3 regions of the Levilactobacillus namurensis genome follow, and region 2 is predicted to be linked to each of the others. Evidence: predicted binding sites of a transcription regulator. Region 2 holds the regulator's gene; each other region holds the start of a gene.
The links. Region 2 encodes HrcA, which represses chaperone genes, less so after heat shock. Its sites were predicted from a motif close to TTAGCACTCNNNNNNNNNGAGTGCTAA; they were not measured.
Positions count from the first base shown of each region.

Region 1: the regulator HrcA is predicted to act here: its motif matches at 3,225-3,251, upstream of groES (co-chaperone GroES).
Region 3: the regulator HrcA is predicted to act here: its motif matches at 2,648-2,674, upstream of RIN67_RS08765 (ATP-dependent Clp protease ATP-binding subunit).

Region 1 is NZ_CP134159.1:2,068,313-2,073,950, forward strand. It holds gene RIN67_RS09940 (APC family permease) at 1-494, opposite strand, end outside; gene groL (chaperonin GroEL) at 1,215-2,843, opposite strand; gene groES (co-chaperone GroES) at 2,906-3,190, opposite strand; gene RIN67_RS09955 (redox-sensing transcriptional repressor Rex) at 3,418-4,053, opposite strand; gene RIN67_RS09960 (ABC-F family ATP-binding cassette domain-containing protein) at 4,297-5,638, shown strand, end outside.
Region 2 is NZ_CP134159.1:1,534,115-1,539,752, reverse strand. It holds gene rbfA (30S ribosome-binding factor RbfA) at 1-9, shown strand, start outside; gene truB (tRNA pseudouridine(55) synthase TruB) at 82-993, shown strand; gene ribF (riboflavin biosynthesis protein RibF) at 1,017-1,970, shown strand; gene hrcA (heat-inducible transcriptional repressor HrcA) at 2,214-3,251, shown strand; gene grpE (nucleotide exchange factor GrpE) at 3,273-3,872, shown strand; gene dnaK (molecular chaperone DnaK) at 3,910-5,638, shown strand, end outside.
Region 3 is NZ_CP134159.1:1,792,234-1,797,871, reverse strand. It holds gene RIN67_RS08770 (MucBP domain-containing protein) at 1-86, opposite strand, end outside; gene RIN67_RS08765 (ATP-dependent Clp protease ATP-binding subunit) at 258-2,465, opposite strand; gene RIN67_RS08760 (hypothetical protein) at 2,797-2,997, shown strand; gene RIN67_RS08755 (phosphocarrier protein HPr) at 3,162-3,428, shown strand; gene ptsP (phosphoenolpyruvate--protein phosphotransferase) at 3,428-5,158, shown strand; gene RIN67_RS08745 (glycosyltransferase family 4 protein) at 5,342-5,638, shown strand, end outside.

The DNA of each region.
Region 1 (5,638 bases), 530 kb from region 2:
TCCTTCATGCCCCGGAGGTTAAGCAACATAATGCCCACCACGATCAGGACGGAAATCAAAACCGAATACGGATATAGCGCGGGAATCGCCGACGTAATGGCTTCCGTGCCAGACGTCGTCGAAACCGCCACCGTCAGCATGTAATCCACTAACAGCGAGCCCCCAGCAACTAATCCTGCCGACTGACCCCAGTTGGTACTGGCCACCACGTAGGCGCCACCACCAGAGGGGTAAGCATGGATGATTTGTTGGTAAGAAAGCGTGATTGCAAATAACAGGACTAAAACCAAAGCAGCAACCCATAATTGATACATCAGGGCTGCGGCGGATAAGGTAATTAAGACTGTCGTGATTTGCTCAGTACCATAAGCCACGGAGGACAACGCATCAGATGATAACAGTGCTAAGGCCTTAAACTTGGTCAGCGCTTGACCGCCCTCGTCCATGGTTTTGAGGGGTTTTCCAATCAAAACCCGCTTTAAATAACGCCACATGACTATTTACTCCTTATCTCCACGAAATAATAATTCGAAATCCGGTTCATCACCGGCATCATGAACACCACTCGCTTTTGCGAATGCAAACGTCATTCTACTACTTATAATCCCACATTACCACAATTCTTTGCAGGTGTTGGGTGAAAATATCACCGCGCCCAACGGATTGGCATTACGGTTAATTAACACTTGAGAAATTGACCGCTTGGATGCGACCACCCCGGGATTCTGGGCAGTCATTTTAGTGACATGCTATGTAAGGTCAAAGCTCAACCTCAAAGCTACTAGTTTCTAGTGGATTCGTCAAATGGTATTTGCCCCTCATCCAACCGAACCAACGCAGAAAGCCAAGCCCCTCAATGGATTCACCAGTCAGTCGCAACGACAAATAAACCATTCTAAATGTCAGAAAACACTGTTTGGGGTCCACTCGATTTATCCATGAGGTTGGGCCTGAAGAGGCTCAGTGGTGTCGTTTAGGTTAGTCAGCATTTTGGGCTGGCTTACCCCAAGGCCGAGTTTGAAGACCTGGGGGGGCAGGGCTCTAAGTCGTGCCCACCACGCTCCAGCCTCTTCAGGCCCAACCGGTAAGGCGGCTGATTGCCACCTCCTACCTTGGGTTACATGCTTCAACACAGTATCGTGGTCGTTAATTACAAAAAGAGCCCGGGAACTTAATCCCGGACTCTTGAAAATTCAAATTTAATGAGATACGGCTTACATCATGCCGCCCATACCGGGTTGGCCGGCTGGAGCAGCTGGTGCAGCAGCGTTCTTGTCTGGCTTGTCAGCCACAACGGCTTCCGTAGTCAACAACAATGCGGAAACAGAGGCAGCGTTTTGCAGAGCAGAACGGGTAACCTTGGTTGGGTCGGTGATGCCGGCAGCAACCATGTCTTCGTACTTGTCATCAGCAGCGTTATAGCCGATACCAGGCTTTTCACCCTTCAGGTGTTCAACCACAACGGAACCTTCGACCCCAGCGTTTTGGGCGATTTGACGAACTGGTTCTTCTAAGGCCCGTAAGACAATGTTGATCCCAGTTTGGGCATCCCCATCAGCCTTCACAGAAGCCACGTCCTTGATGACGTCGATCAAAGCAGTTCCACCACCAGGAACGAAGCCTTCTTCAACGGCCGCACGGGTCGCGTTCAAGGCATCTTCGATCCGGTACTTGCGTTCCTTCAATTCAGTTTCGGTTGCAGCACCGACCCGAACCACAGCAACACCGCCGGCTAACTTCGCCAAACGTTCCTTCAGCTTGTCACGGTCGAATTCAGAGGTCGTGTCAGCGATTTGACCCTTGATTTCAGCTACCCGGTCAGCGATTTGGTCCTTAGAACCAGCACCTTCAACGATCGTGGTGTTGTCCTTCGTCACGTTAACCTTTTGAGCTTGACCTAATTGTTCGATGGTCGTGTCCTTCAGGTTCAAGCCTAAGTCATCGGTGATGACCGTACCACCCGTCAGAACGGCGATATCTTGTAACATGGCCTTACGACGGTCACCAAAGCCAGGTGCCTTCACAGCGACCACGTTGAAGGTTCCCCGCATCTTGTTCAGAACCAGCGTTGGCAAAGCTTCACCGGTAATGTCATCCGCAATGATCAGTAATGAACGGCTTTGTTCAACAACTGATTGCAGTAATGGTAAGATGTCTTGAATGTTAGAAATCTTCTTGTCGGTGATCAAGATGTAAGGGTTGTCCAGGTTAGCTTCCATCTTGTCGTTGTCGGTAACCATGTATTGAGACATGTACCCACGGTCGAATTGCATCCCTTCAACCACGTCGAGGCTGGTATCAACCCCACGGGATTCTTCAATCGTGATGACCCCGTCGTTACCAACCTTTTCCATGGCGTCAGCAATCAAAGAACCGGTTTCCTTGCTGGCGGAAGAAATAGAAGCGATTTGGGCGATGTCGTCCTTGGTCTTAACGTCGTGAGACATCTTGTGTAAGGCCTTGACCGCCGCGTTGGTTGCCAATTCGATTCCGTGACGAATGCCAACTGGGTTCGCACCGGCCGTGACGTTCTTCATGCCTTCGTTCACGATGGCTTGCGTCAGAACCGTGGCAGTCGTGGTCCCGTCACCAGCGATGTCGTTGGTCTTGGAAGCAACTTCGGAGACTAACTTAGCCCCCATGTTCTCGAAGTGGTTTTCCAATTCGATGGACTTGGCAATCGTTACCCCATCATTCGTGATGGTTGGGTTACCGTAACTTTGTTCCAAAACAACGTTCCGGCCTTTAGGGCCCAAGGTGGTCTTAACCGTGTCGGCTAACTTGTCGACACCGGCTAACATTGCGCTACGTGCGTCTTCAGAAAATTTTAATTCTTTAGCCATTTTAATCGTTCACCTCATACTAAAATTTTTAATCGTGTTGCTGGATGAGTAGTGGGAAAGTCTTAGTCAACGACAGCGACTAAGTCCTTTTCGTGTAAAACAAGGTACGTCTTGTCTTGGTACTTCACTTCAGTACCGGCATATTTGTCGAACAATACTTTGTCGCCAACTTTGACACTTGGCGCAACCTTTTCACCATTGTCCAATACCCGACCGTCACCAACTGCAACAACGTTGGCCGTTTGAGGCTTTTCTTGTGCGTTACTTGCTAACACAATGCCGCCAACCGTTTCTTCTTCTTCTTGTGGTTGGTCTAAAATGACACGGTCTCCTAATGGTTTTAACACTTGAATCCCTCCAATGAACTAGGTTTTAGCACTGTTAGCACTTGACTAACATAAGTGCTAATCAACAATATCTAATATATGATTATTCCCAGTAAAAATCAAGGAATTTGGCAAACTTAATTCGAGAGTGCTAATTGGTCCACCCGGTGTCTAGGTTTGCCATCCCCATGAGGCCTCTTTGATTGTACCAAAAAAGCCGCGATTCTCCGCGAACCACGACTTCTGGTCTAATCTTTATTGTAGTGTTCCAAGAAGTAAATCAACGTCTGGAGCTCGTTAGTCAAGTCAACGTTTTGGACCCGAACATCCTTGGGCACCGTGACCCGCAACGGCGTGAAGTTCAAGATTCCCTTCACACCACCGGCTACGGCTTCGTCCGTGACCTGTTGGGCAACTTCTGATGGCACCGTCAAGATGGCCACCTGAATCTGTTGCTCTTCCAGTTGGGTCCGAAGTTCCGTCATTGGGTAAATCGGCACGCCACTTTGAATCGTGTTGGCGATCTTATCATTGACGTCGAACGCCGCACTGATCCGGACGTTACCGTCCTGGTGGAAGTTAAAGTTCAATAAGGCGTGTCCTAGGTTCCCGACCCCAATCAAGGCCACATTGGTCAACCGGTCTTGGTTCAAAATCTTCCGGAAGAACTTGATTAGACTTTCCACGTCATAACCATAGCCCCGTTTCCCTAAAGCACCGAAATACGAAAAATCACGCCGAATCGTTGCCGAGTCAACCTTGACGGCTTCGGAAAGCTCCGTCGAAGATACTCGTGTTTTATCCGCGTCCAGCAAGATGTTCAGGTACCGGTAATAAATCGGTAACCGCTTTGCTGTCGCCCGCGGAATTTTTTGTTCTGTCAAAGGTACACCCTCCTAATCAACATTGCCAGCTACCGTTGAAAGGTCGCCGTCAACGATAACTCTTTTACACAATCTTTTTGCATGTGAAATTCACTTTCCCTCAAATTATAGCATACCCACCGGGCTTGTGAAAGAAATTGCAAATATTTTTCACTATTTCTTCGAAATTTCGGTCTGGTCGGGGAATATGCTAAAATAGACAGTATCAATTCATGCTATCTGCACTAAAAGGAGGTCGATCTTGTGATTCTGTTACAGGTCCAGCAAGTTTCCCGTCGGTTCGGCGCCGAAGTCTTGTTCCAAAACGTCAATCTCGACGTCGCGGAACACGGTCGCATCGCACTAGTCGGTCGAAACGGGGCTGGTAAATCGACACTATTAAAAATGATTGCCGGGGAAACCGAACCGGATGCGGGTCAGATTACCAAGAAGCGCGGCCTCACCATCGGCTACCAGGCACAAAACGCGGGAATCAACTCGACCAAAACCGTCTGGAACGAGATGCTCAGTGTGTTCGCCAAGCTACAAGCCATGGAGCGGATAATTCACGAACTCGAAGCGGAAATGAGTGACCCCGCCATCAGCGCGGACCCCGAAAAATTCCAACAAGTCAGCAGTACTTATGACCAGTTACAACAAGACTTTAGCGACCAGAACGGGTACGGCTACCAGGCCGAGATTCGTGGGGTCCTTCACGGGTTCGAGTTCGACGAAAGCGTCTACGACAAGCCCATCACCGAAATGTCCGGGGGACAACGGACCCAGCTGGCCTTGGCCAAGCTACTCCTGGAACGACCCGACCTGCTGATCCTCGACGAACCCACTAACCACTTGGACGTTGAGACCTTGACTTGGTTAGAAGGTTACCTACAAGGGTATCCGGGGGCCATCCTGATTGTCTCCCATGACCGGTACTTCCTCGACCACGTGGCCACGGAAGTCTACGATATGGCTCACGGCGGGTTGGTCCACTATCAAGGAAACTACTCTCATTTCATCGACGAAAAAGCGGAACGCTTACGCCAAGAGTGGAAAGAATACGATAAGCAGCAAGCCGAGATTTCCAAGTTGGAGGACTTTGTGAACCGCAACATCGTGCGGGCGTCCACCACCAAGCGGGCCCAGGCCCGGCGGAAACAATTGGAGAAGATGGACCGCATCGATAAGCCCGACGCGGACGAAAAAGTCGCCCGCTTCCGGTTCACACCCCGACGGCAAAGCGGTAACGTGGTGCTCGACGTGGTCAACGCCGCCGTGGGGTATCGTGATCAAGTCCTCTGCCAACCCATCAACCTCGACATCAAGAAGCATCAGGCCGTCGCCATCGTGGGCCCCAATGGCGTGGGCAAGTCCACCCTGCTCAAGACCATCTTAGGTAAATTGCCCGCTCTGGCCGGTCAGGTCATCTTCGGGACCGGTGTCGATACCGGGTACTACGACCAAGACCAAACGCTCCTGCACGCGAAGAAATCCGTCTTACACGAGCTCTGGGATGACCACCCGACGACTCCCGAAGGCGACATCCGGGCTATCCTGGGAAGCTTCCTCTTCACGGGACCGGACGTCGACAAGACCGTCCACAGCC
Region 2 (5,638 bases):
GACAAGTAGTCTGGTCGATGAGCGGTTGAGGACGCTGACCCGTTGGGGGACAGCGTCCTTTTGATTAATGGAGGAATGCATATGAACGGAATTATTCCCCTGTATAAGCCCCGCGGGATGACCAGCTTCGACTGTATTGCGAAGCTGCGGCACATTCTGCATACCAAGAAGGTGGGCCATAGCGGGACCTTGGACCCTAGTGTCGATGGGGTCTTACCGATTTGTATCGGAACGGCCACTAAGGTGGTGCCCTATCTGATGGCGTCCGGAAAGGTTTACCAGGGCCAGGTGACCTTGGGATTCGCGACGACTACGGAAGACCTAGATGGTGACGAGGTAAGCCGCCAAACCCTGAGTCAACCCTTCACGGCTGCGGCGATTCAAGCGGCTGCAGCCACGTTGACGGGGGAGATTCAACAGACGCCCCCCATGTATTCGGCTGTGAAGGTTCACGGGCGGCGACTGTATGAATACGCTCGAGCGGGCGAGACCGTGGAACGGCCGACCCGGACGGTGACGGTCGATGCGTTTGACCTTGACGGCGCGGGGACCTTTGATGCCGCAGCGGGGACCCAGACCATCGACTTTAAGATTGCGTGTTCTAAGGGCACCTATGTCCGGACGCTGGCTGTCGATCTAGGCCGTCAGTTGGGAGTTCCCGCCGTTATGGCGTCTTTGACGCGTTTAAAGAGCGGCGGGTTCACGTTAGACCAAGCGGTGACCTTAGAAGCGGTCAGTGCGGCGATGGCAACCGACACCCTAGACCAAGTCTTGCGGCCCATCGATTACGCGCTGGACGGATACCCGCAAGTCGAGCTTTCGGAGCGACTGTGGGGGCTGGTGAGAAACGGCGTCTTCTTGACTCCTGAGGAGTTGCCGGGACAGACGGCTCCGGTATTGGCCTTCCGCTATGCAGGTGAGATCAAGTGTCTCTATCAATGGACGGCGGCCAAGCACGCGTATAAGCCACTGAAAATGTTTGCTGTTAATTAACAGGTAAGGAGAAGCTATTAACGATGGAAGTTATTCGAATACACCACCCGCTGGATGCACGACAGTTGCCTGAGGACCCGGTCGTTTTGGCCATGGGCTTCTTTGATGGCGTCCACCGCGGGCATCAGGCTGTGATCAACCGGGCCAAGGCATTGGCGCGGGTTCAGGGCGTCAAACTGGCTGTGCTGACGTATGATCATCATCCTGCCTTGGTTTACCGGCCCCTGACGGTCGATGACCAGAAGTACCTGAGTACGCCGGAGCGAAAGTTACGGCAATTGGAACGCTTAGGCGTTGATCGGGTCTTCTTGGTTAACTACACGGGCGAATTTGCGGCCCAGACGCCGCAAGAGTTTGTGGACCACTACCTGGTAGCCTTTCATACGACGACGGCTGTCGCGGGATTTGACCACACTTATGGGCCCAAAGATATTGCGACCATGGCGCGGTTGCCTGAATACGCCCAAGGGCGGTTTCAGGTCGAAACCGTTCCTGAGGAGACGGCAACGCAGGATAAGATCAGTTCGACGCGTATTCGCCAGGCCATGAAAGCGGGCCAAATCGATACGGTCAACGACCTGTTGGGGTACACTTACCGGACCACGGGCGTGGTGGTCCACGGGGAAGCTCGGGGCCGTACGATTGGGTTCCCGACAGCCAACGTCTTGACGCCCACGAATGAGTGGCAACCGGGGATTGGGATTTACACGGCCCGGTTGAAAGTCGGTGCAATCTGGTACCCGGGGATGGTCTCAGTGGGCCGTAACGTGACGTTCGGGGATGACCGGCCGATCACTGTCGAGATGAATCTCCTGGATTTCCACGGTAACCTATACGGCGAACCCGTTGAAGTGGAATGGCATCACCGGTTGCGCGGCGAGGTCAAGTTCACCGGTGCGGATGCACTAGTGGAACAATTGAAAAAAGATGAGGTGGCGACCCGGGCGTACTTTACCGCGTTAGCTGCTCATGAATAAGTAACCAATAGGACGCGAACGGTGAGTTCGCGTCCTATTTGGGTTTGGGGGTTCGTTTGGAAACTTCATTGGCACTGGTGGTGAGAAGTGGTAAACTGGGCCTCTTGGTAAAAAAATTAGCACTTAACCAAAGAGATTGCTAAAATTCTTGCCAGATTTCTTGACTTAAAAACGGTGTTTTGCTACATTATATATGTGTCTTAGCACTTAATAACTTTGAGTGCTAAAAAAGGGGTGATTGTGATGCTGTCAGAAAGACAGATGATGATTCTGCGAGCCGTTGTCCGTGATTTCACTAACAGTGGTGTTCCAGTGGGATCCAAGGCACTAGCTAAGCAGTTACCCATCCACGTTAGCTCAGCGACCATTCGTAACGAGATGGCGGCGCTCGAGGAACAGGGATTGATTCGCAAGACGCATTCGTCGTCTGGGCGGATTCCGTCGGTGGAAGGTTACCGGTATTACGTCGACCATTTGGTCAAGCCGGACCCGTTGCGGCCCAATGACCTGAACATGATTCAGTCCGCGTTGGGCGGTGACTTTCACAAGATTGATGAGATTATTTCGCAGTCTGCGACGATTCTCTCGAACTTGACCAGTTACACCGCGTTTACGCTGAAGCCGGAGCTTAAGGATAGTCGGTTAAGCGGCTTTCGGTTAGTTCCCCTAGGTCGCCGGCAAGTCATGGCGATTCTGGTAACGGATAGTGGCGACGTGGAGAACCAAACGTTTGATGTCAACGAGACGGTCACGGGAGAACAACTCGAGGCGGTCGTGCGGTTGATCAATGACCAACTGGTTGGCTTAACGTTACCCGAGGTTCTCAAGAAGCTCCAAACCGATATTCCGGTCAAAATTGCGAGTTACTTACAGAGTCCAGAAGGCTTTTTGGACATCTTCGGGAACGTGTTGACTAAGGCCGCGCAAGAGCGGTTCTACGTCGGTGGGCGACTCAACCTGCTGAACTTCGCGGAAGATGGTGACGTGGATTCCCTGAAGTCGCTATATTCGTTGATCGATAAGACCGACGATATTGCGGATGTTTTGGGGCAACCGCGAGATAACATCTCCGTTCAAATTGGTAACGAAATGACCAATGATGCGTTACGGCATTATAGCTTAATCACGGCGACTTATGACGTCGATCAACACGGTCAAGGGATGATTGCCATCTTGGGACCGACGCGGATGCCTTATTCGCGGATGATCGGCATCGTGGGGGCGTTTCGTGAAGAGTTGGCCAAAAAACTACTCGATTATTATCGTTACTATGACGAGTAATAGAAAGGAAGGGGTTCAATCGTGGCTGAAGAACAATCGACATCTGCTGAAAGCCAAAAGTCGGCAACCACTGAAGGGCCGGTAACGGAACAAGCTACCAGCACGACAGCGGCTGCAGATGCGGCTAAACAAGCGACAGACCAAGCACAAGCTAAGCCCGATCCAGCGGCCGAAGCTCTAGCTGCTTTGAAGCAAAAGTCCGCAGACATGGAAGACAAGTATTTGCGGGCCGAAGCTGAAATTCAAAATATGCAAACCCGGTTTGAAAAGGAGCAGGCAACGTTGATCAAGTACGATGGTCAACAGTTAGCCAAGGATGTGTTACCCGTAATCGATAACTTGGAACGGGCCTTAGCCGTCGATGCTGACGACCAGGCTGCTCAAAGTTTGAAGAAGGGGGTCCAAATGACCTATGATCATTTACAAGACGCCCTTAAGCGGAACAACATCACCGAGATTGGTGCGTTGGGTGAGAAGTTCGATCCCACTAAGCACCAAGCTGTTCAAACCGTTCCTGCCTCGGATGATCAACCGGCAGAAACTGTGGCACAGGTCCTCCAGAAGGGTTACCTTCTCAAGGACCGGGTCTTACGACCAGCCATGGTGGTCGTAGCACAGTAATTTAATTCAAAAATAAACGAAAAAGAGGGAATTTTTGATGGCAAGCAATAAAATTATTGGGATTGATTTAGGGACGACCAACTCAGCCGTTGCCGTTCTAGAAGGTAGTACCCCCAAGATCATTGCGAACAAGGAAGGCGCTCGGACGACGCCATCCGTCGTTGCGTTTAAAGATGGTGAAACCCAAGTTGGTGAAGTTGCCAAGCGGCAAGCAATCACGAACCCTAACACGATTTCATCAATTAAGAGCCACATGGGTGAAGCCGGATACAAGGTTGCCGTGGATGGCAAGGACTACACGCCAGAACAAATCTCCGCGATGATTCTGCAACACTTGAAGTCGTTTGCTGAAGACTACATTGGTGACACGGTCGACAAGGCGGTCATCACGGTCCCAGCTTACTTCAACGATGCCCAACGGCAAGCAACTAAGGATGCCGGTAAGATTGCGGGTCTGAACGTTGAACGGATTATCAACGAACCAACGGCGGCTGCTTTAGCTTACGGTTTGGATAAGCAGGATAAAGACGAAAAGATCATGGTTTACGACCTTGGTGGTGGGACGTTTGATGTGTCCATCCTGGACTTAGGGGATGGCGTCTTCGATGTTCTGTCCACTAACGGGGATACTCACTTAGGTGGGGATGACTTTGACCAAAAGATCATGGACTGGTTGATTGCTGGTTTCAAGGATGAAAACGGTGTGGACTTGTCCAAGGATAAGATGGCACTGCAACGGCTGAAGGATGCCGCTGAAAAGGCTAAGAAGGACCTCTCTGGGGTTACTGAAGCCCAAATCAGCTTGCCATTTATTTCGGCTGGTGAAAACGGCCCATTGCACTTGGAAAAGAGCTTGTCACGGGCTAAGTTCAACGAATTAACGGCGGACTTGGTTGACAAGACCCGGATCCCTGTTCAAAATGCGTTGAAGGATGCGGACTTACAAGCCAGCGACATTGACGTGGTCATCTTAAACGGTGGGTCAACTCGGATTCCAGCCGTTCAAGAAGCGGTCAAGAACTGGACGGGTAAGGAGCCAAGCCACTCCATCAACCCTGATGAAGCCGTTGCTTTAGGTGCCGCCGTTCAAGGTGGGGTCATCACCGGTGACGTCAAGGACGTTGTGCTGTTGGATGTGACGCCATTGTCCTTGGGGATTGAAACCATGGGTGGTGTCTTCACGAAGTTGATCGATCGGAACACGACGATCCCAACCAGCAAGTCCCAAGTCTTCTCTACGGCTGCGGATAACCAACCAGCCGTTGATATCCACGTCTTACAAGGTGAACGGCCAATGGCTGCGGACAACAAGACGTTGGGGAACTTCCAACTGACAGACATTCCAGCTGCCCCTCGTGGTGTTCCTCAAATCCAAGTAACGTTCGATATCGATAAGAACGGGATCGTTAACGTTTCCGCTAAGGATATGGGCACGAACAAGGAACAAAAGATCACCATCAAGAGTTCCGATGGCCTGTCCGATGACGAAATCGAAAAGATGATGAAGGCAGCTAAGGAAAACGAAGCAGCCGACAAGAAGCGTAAGGAAGAAGTCGACACCAAGAACGAAGTCGACCAACTCTTGTTCCAGACGGATAAGACGCTGAAGGAAGTTAAGGGCAAGGTTTCTGATGACGAAATCAAGAAGGCTGAAGATGCGCGTGACGCGTTGAAGAAGGCCCAAGAAGCGAACAACCTCGACGACATGAAGACCAAGAAGGATGATTTGACTAAGATTATCCAAGACTTGTCTGTCAAGTTATACC
Region 3 (5,638 bases), 260 kb from region 2:
CGGGTACGCCGAGTCAGGGGACGCTGGTGCCGGGGCCGGTTTGTCGGCCGGGTGACCAAGTGACGTAACCAGTTCAATAGTGCCAAGGCAATTCCCTCCTTCCGTTCTTTCCTTTAAAATACAGTATACCGCAACTCCTAGGGGGATGCAGGTGATTTTTCGGTTTCAAAACCAGTCTTGTCGGGAATGGTGGCGCTCTCGTGCTGACCCTAAAAAACGGGCAAACCACCCGCAGATGGTTTGCCCGTTAATCAGGATTATTTAGTTGCCGTGGCGCTGTCATCGGCGGTCAGAACGATCTTCCCGTCTTCGATCTTAGCCACCAGGTTCTTGGTGCCCGTGTGGTCAAGGTAGTAGTCAGCGATGCGGTCTTCAATCTCTTCTTGAATGACCCGGCGAAGCGGCCGCGCCCCCATGGCTGGATTATAACCATCGGTGACCAGCTTCTCTTCTACGGGTTCCGTGACGTGGATGTGTAGCCCTTGCGTGGCCAGCATCTGGTTCACGTCACCGATCATCAAGTCGACGATCTGCATCAAGTTCTCCTTAGTCAGGGAGTTGAATTCGATGATGTCGTCGAACCGGTTCAGGAATTCGGGACGGAAGTAGTTGGTCAGACTGTCCAGAACGGAATGGGTCTTACCACTGGCTTCGGCGCCAAACCCGACGCTGGCTTCGACGTCACCGGTCCCGGCGTTACTGGTCATGATGATCAGGGTATCCTTAAAGGACACGGTCCGTCCTTGGGAATCGGTCAGCCGGCCGTCGTCTAGAATCTGTAAGAACATGTTCATGACGTCGGGGTGAGCCTTTTCGATTTCGTCCAAGAGTACCAGCGTGTATGGGTGCCGCCGAACTTGTTCGGTCAGTTGACCGGCTTCTTCGTACCCGACATAGCCAGGAGGAGATCCGATCAGCTTAGAAATGGAATGCGGCTCCATGTATTCGGACATGTCGAACCGAATCATGGCATCCTCCGACCCGAAGAGCTCGTTAGCTAATTGCTTGGCGAGTTCCGTCTTGCCGACCCCGGTAGGACCGACGAACAGGAAGGATCCAATTGGCCGGCCCGTTCCGTTCAGACCGATTCGGTTCCGGCGAATGGCGCGGGCCACTTTATCAACCGCTTCGTTTTGGCCGATCACGTGTTTCTCTAGGTCAGGGCCTAAGCTCTTCAGTTGATGTTGTTCCTTAGCCTGCAGTTCGCCAACGGGGATGTTGGTCTTTTCTTCCACGATATCTTGCATGTCTTTTTCGGTCACTTCCGTGGACTGGTCCTGGTCGGCGCTCTGGGCGCTTTCCTTAGACTTGTTCAACTTGGTGACCTGGTCCCGGTAGTAGGCGGCCTTCTCGTAGTCTTCCTGCTTCAAAGCGGCTTGCTTTTGCTTCTCAGCATCGGCGATCTTCTCGTCGATGGCGTGCGGGTCGGCCACGTTGATGGTCAGGTTCTTCCGCGACCCGGATTCATCGAGTAAGTCGATGGCCTTGTCGGGTAAGAACCGGTCTTGGATGTACCGGTCAGATAACCGAACGGCCGCTTCAATCGCGGCGTCCGTGTAGTGAACGTGGTGATAATCTTCGTACTTCTTTTGAATACCCTTGAGAATCTTGATGGCCTCGTCCGGGCTAGGTTCGTCTACCGTTACTGGTTGGAACCGCCGTGCTAAGGCTTGGTCTTTTTCGATGTCCCGGTATTCATTTAACGTGGTGGCTCCAATTAACTGGAAGTCTCCCCGGGCTAACGCTGGCTTCAAAACGTTACCGGCGTCCATCCCGCCTTCAGCATTGCCGGCACCCATGATTTCATGGATTTCGTCAATGAAGAGGATGATGTCGGGGTTAGCTTGAACTTCTTTCATTAATTGTTGCATCCGTTGTTCGAATTGGCCCCGGATACCGGTGCCTTGAACTAGGGAAACCACGTCGAGACGAATAATTTGCTTATTCGTCAACTTCTGCGGAACGTTGCCTTCAACGATTCGCTCGGCCAAGCCTTCGACCACCGCCGTCTTCCCGACGCCGGCTTCACCGATCAGGACTGGGTTGTTCTTGGTCCGTCGGTTGAGGATCTCAATGACTTGTGCCGTTTCTTTATCGCGCCCAATCACTGGGTCGATTTTGCCGTCTTTGGCTAACTTGGTCAGATTCAGACCATACTGACTCAGCAGGCCGTTACCGGAACCTTGGTTGCCCGCCGGTTGGGTCGGACGCCCTTGGTTAGCAGCTTGCCGGTAGTCTGCTTGGTTGGCGGAGTTGCCACCTTGCATGGCCCGGAAAATGTCATCCAGGTTACCAAAGCCGAATGGATCTTGTGCCATACGGCCACCTCCATTTCCAGAGTTGTCTTGCTGTTGCTTGAGTAGTTGATAGCAATTTTGGCATAGGTCAACTTGTTGCCGCTGCCCGTTCACGCTCATGTAGAGGTGAATGGTTGCTTGATTCCGGTGGCAATTTTGACATAGCATGTGTTTGTTCGTCTCCCTTCTTTAATGGAATAACGTGGCAAAACACGTCGGTCGTTCGTTGAAAAGCGTTTGACCTTTCTTGACCTTTAAACACAGTATACCGCGTCGGCCACAGCATGCAACTAATTTGCTTGCTTCGTCAGACAATGGTTAAGGGGCCACTTCTTCCGAACGGCTTTATTTTAGCACTCTCAACTATAGAATGCTAAAAAGGAGGTCGGCTTTTGACGAAAAGTCGGCAAATTTCTTTGACCTGTTTGGTATTTCACCGTAAAATATAGGCACATACAGGCGCGGTCATATTGACATGATGGCTAAAGGGGGCGAGCAGATGGCAAGAGACTTTACGGACCTGATGAATCAGTTAAAGGACCAGAAAATCGATCAGTTTGAGGTGGAACCGGACGAGTTCCCGGCCTTTCAACAGGCGTTCATGGCGTTTGAGACCCGGAAGCGGGTGATTGGCGAGGCCCATAAGGGCGGTAAGCTGGTCTACCATTACGATCGGGATGCGACCGAAGACCAATCATAAGGTCTTTTTGATGAAAGCGGTTCAGTATCACTTGTAATTTGATGGTCAGATTGATATTCTTAGTAAGTAGGCATAACGTCAGTATGGTTGTTTGATCACTGCGCAAGATCAAGGCGCTATGTTCGATAAGAATTCAACCTAAGCTTAAAGGAGATCGATCATTTATGGAAAAACGCGAATTTCATATCACTGCTGAAACTGGGATTCATGCCCGTCCAGCAACGTTATTAGTCCAATCTGCAAGCAAGTTCAACTCAGAAGTTAGCTTACAATACCAAGACAAGTCCGTGAACTTGAAGTCTATCATGGGCGTGATGTCCTTGGGTGTTGGCCAAAACGCTGAAATTACGATTACGGCTGATGGTGACGACGAAGCCGATGCAATGGCTGCCGTTGCTGAAACGCTGAAAAAAGAGGGTTTATCTGACTAATGAGAGCGATGCTCAAGGGAATTGCCGCAAGTGACGGAATCGTGTGCGGCCAGGTCTATCGCTTGGTTGAACCGGACTTAACCGTTAAGCGACACACAATTACGAATTTGGATGACGAACTAAATCGATTCCATCAGGCCCTTGAAGCAGCCGTCTCCGACATTGAGACGATTAAAACTCGTGCAACTAAAAACCTGGGCGCTGATAGTGCCCAGGTTTTTAGTGCGCATATTGTGATGCTTCAGGACCCAGAATTGATTGCGGCGGTCGAAAAGTTGATTCGCCAGGAGCACCTGAACGCCGAAGCGGCCTTGGCCACGGTTGCCCAACGTTATGAGCAATCGTTCAAGGACCTAAAGGGTAATGCGTACATGCAAGAACGGGTCACGGACCTCCATGACGTGATCAAGCGGGTCACGGCCCACCTCCTGCAGGTTCAATTGCCAGACTTGGCGTTGGTCAATCACCCGGTCATCGTGGTGACCCATGATCTGATTCCCAGTGATACGGTCTCCGTTAATCCGTGTTACATCTTAGGCTTTGTCACGGATCTGGGTGGCCGAACGTCGCACTCGTCGATTCTGGCCCGCTCGCTGAACATTCCAGCGGTCGTAGGGACCCAGACGGCGACGGCGGACATGGCCGAAGGTAGTACGGTCGTGGTGAACGGTAACCAGGGCCAGGTCTTATTGGATCCTAGTGAAGCCGAGTTGACCACGGCGCGGGAACAGATGCAGGCCCGCATCGCCAACCAAGAGCGGTTAGCGAAATTACAGCATACGGTGACTACCAGTGCGGATGGCGTGGGCGTCACGTTGGCAGCCAACATTGGCACTCCCCAAGACATGCCTAACGTCCTGCGTAACGGGGCCGAGGCTATCGGACTGATGCGCACGGAGTTCCTCTACATGGATGCGGACCACTTACCCAGTGAGGACCAACAGTTCGCGGCTTATAAGGAAGTTTTAGCAGCCATGGCGCCGCATCCGGTGGTGATGCGGACCCTCGATATCGGTGGGGATAAGCCGTTACCGTACCTGCAGCAGAAGCCGGAAGCTAACCCCTTCATGGGGGCGCGGGCGATTCGCCGCAGTTTGACCCACCAAGAGGCCTTTCGTAGTCAGTTACGGGCGTTGTTGCGGGCCTCGGCTTTCGGCAATCTACGAATTATGTTCCCAATGATTGCGACGCTCGATGAGTTTCGCCAGGCTAAGGCCATCTACGACGACGAACGCTCGAAGTTGACGGTCAAGCAGGTACCGATGGGTACCGTGAAGGTCGGCATGATGGTCGAGGTGCCAGCCGCGGCATTACTGGCTGACCGGTTCGCTCAGGAAGTTGATTTCATGAGTATCGGGACCAACGACTTGATCGGCTATACCATGGCTGCTGACCGGACGAACCAGGACGTCGGCTACCTCTACCAGCCGTACCATCCGGCCATTCTCCGGTTAGTTAACCGGGTGATTGCGGCCGGGCACAACGCGGGGATTCCCGTGGCGATGTGCGGTGAGATGGCCGGCGACCCGATTGCCGTTCCCCTGTTACTGGGGATGGGCTTAGACGAGTTCTCCATGGGGGCGGGGTCGATCCTGAAGACCCGCGAGCTGATTGCCAAGTTGAACGCCAAGGACTTACAGTCGTTGGTGGAAACGGCGCTGAATTCGGCTAGCACCAGTCAAGAAGTGATTACCATGGTTCAGGCGGCTGTGCCTGGATTACTTAAGTGAATCTTTACGAAATCGGCAGGTCCGTTTAGCCAGTTGTCAGAATTGGTTAAATGGGCCTGCTATTTTGCGTGGGCTGGCGGTTGGTGGTTTGCAATCAGGTAGGTAAACCCATATAATTGTGATGATTGTATGACGAACGTTTAAGTGCTTAGAAACCAAACAAAATCCAAGGGGGGATTGGCAGTGAACATTGGCATCTTTACGGATACCTATTTCCCACAGGTCAGTGGGGTCGCCACGTCCATCAAGACGTTACGGGACCAGCTGGAAAAGCAGGGAAACCAGGTGTACATCTTTACGACCACCGATCCACACGTGGAGCGCAACGTTTATGAGCGCAACGTTTTTCGCTTCTCGAGTATTCCGTTCGTATCGTTTACCGACCGCCGAATCGCGGTTCGCGGGCTCTTTCAGGCTTACCAGATTGCCAAGGAACTGAACTTAGACATCGTCCACACCCAGACTGAATTCTCGATGGGC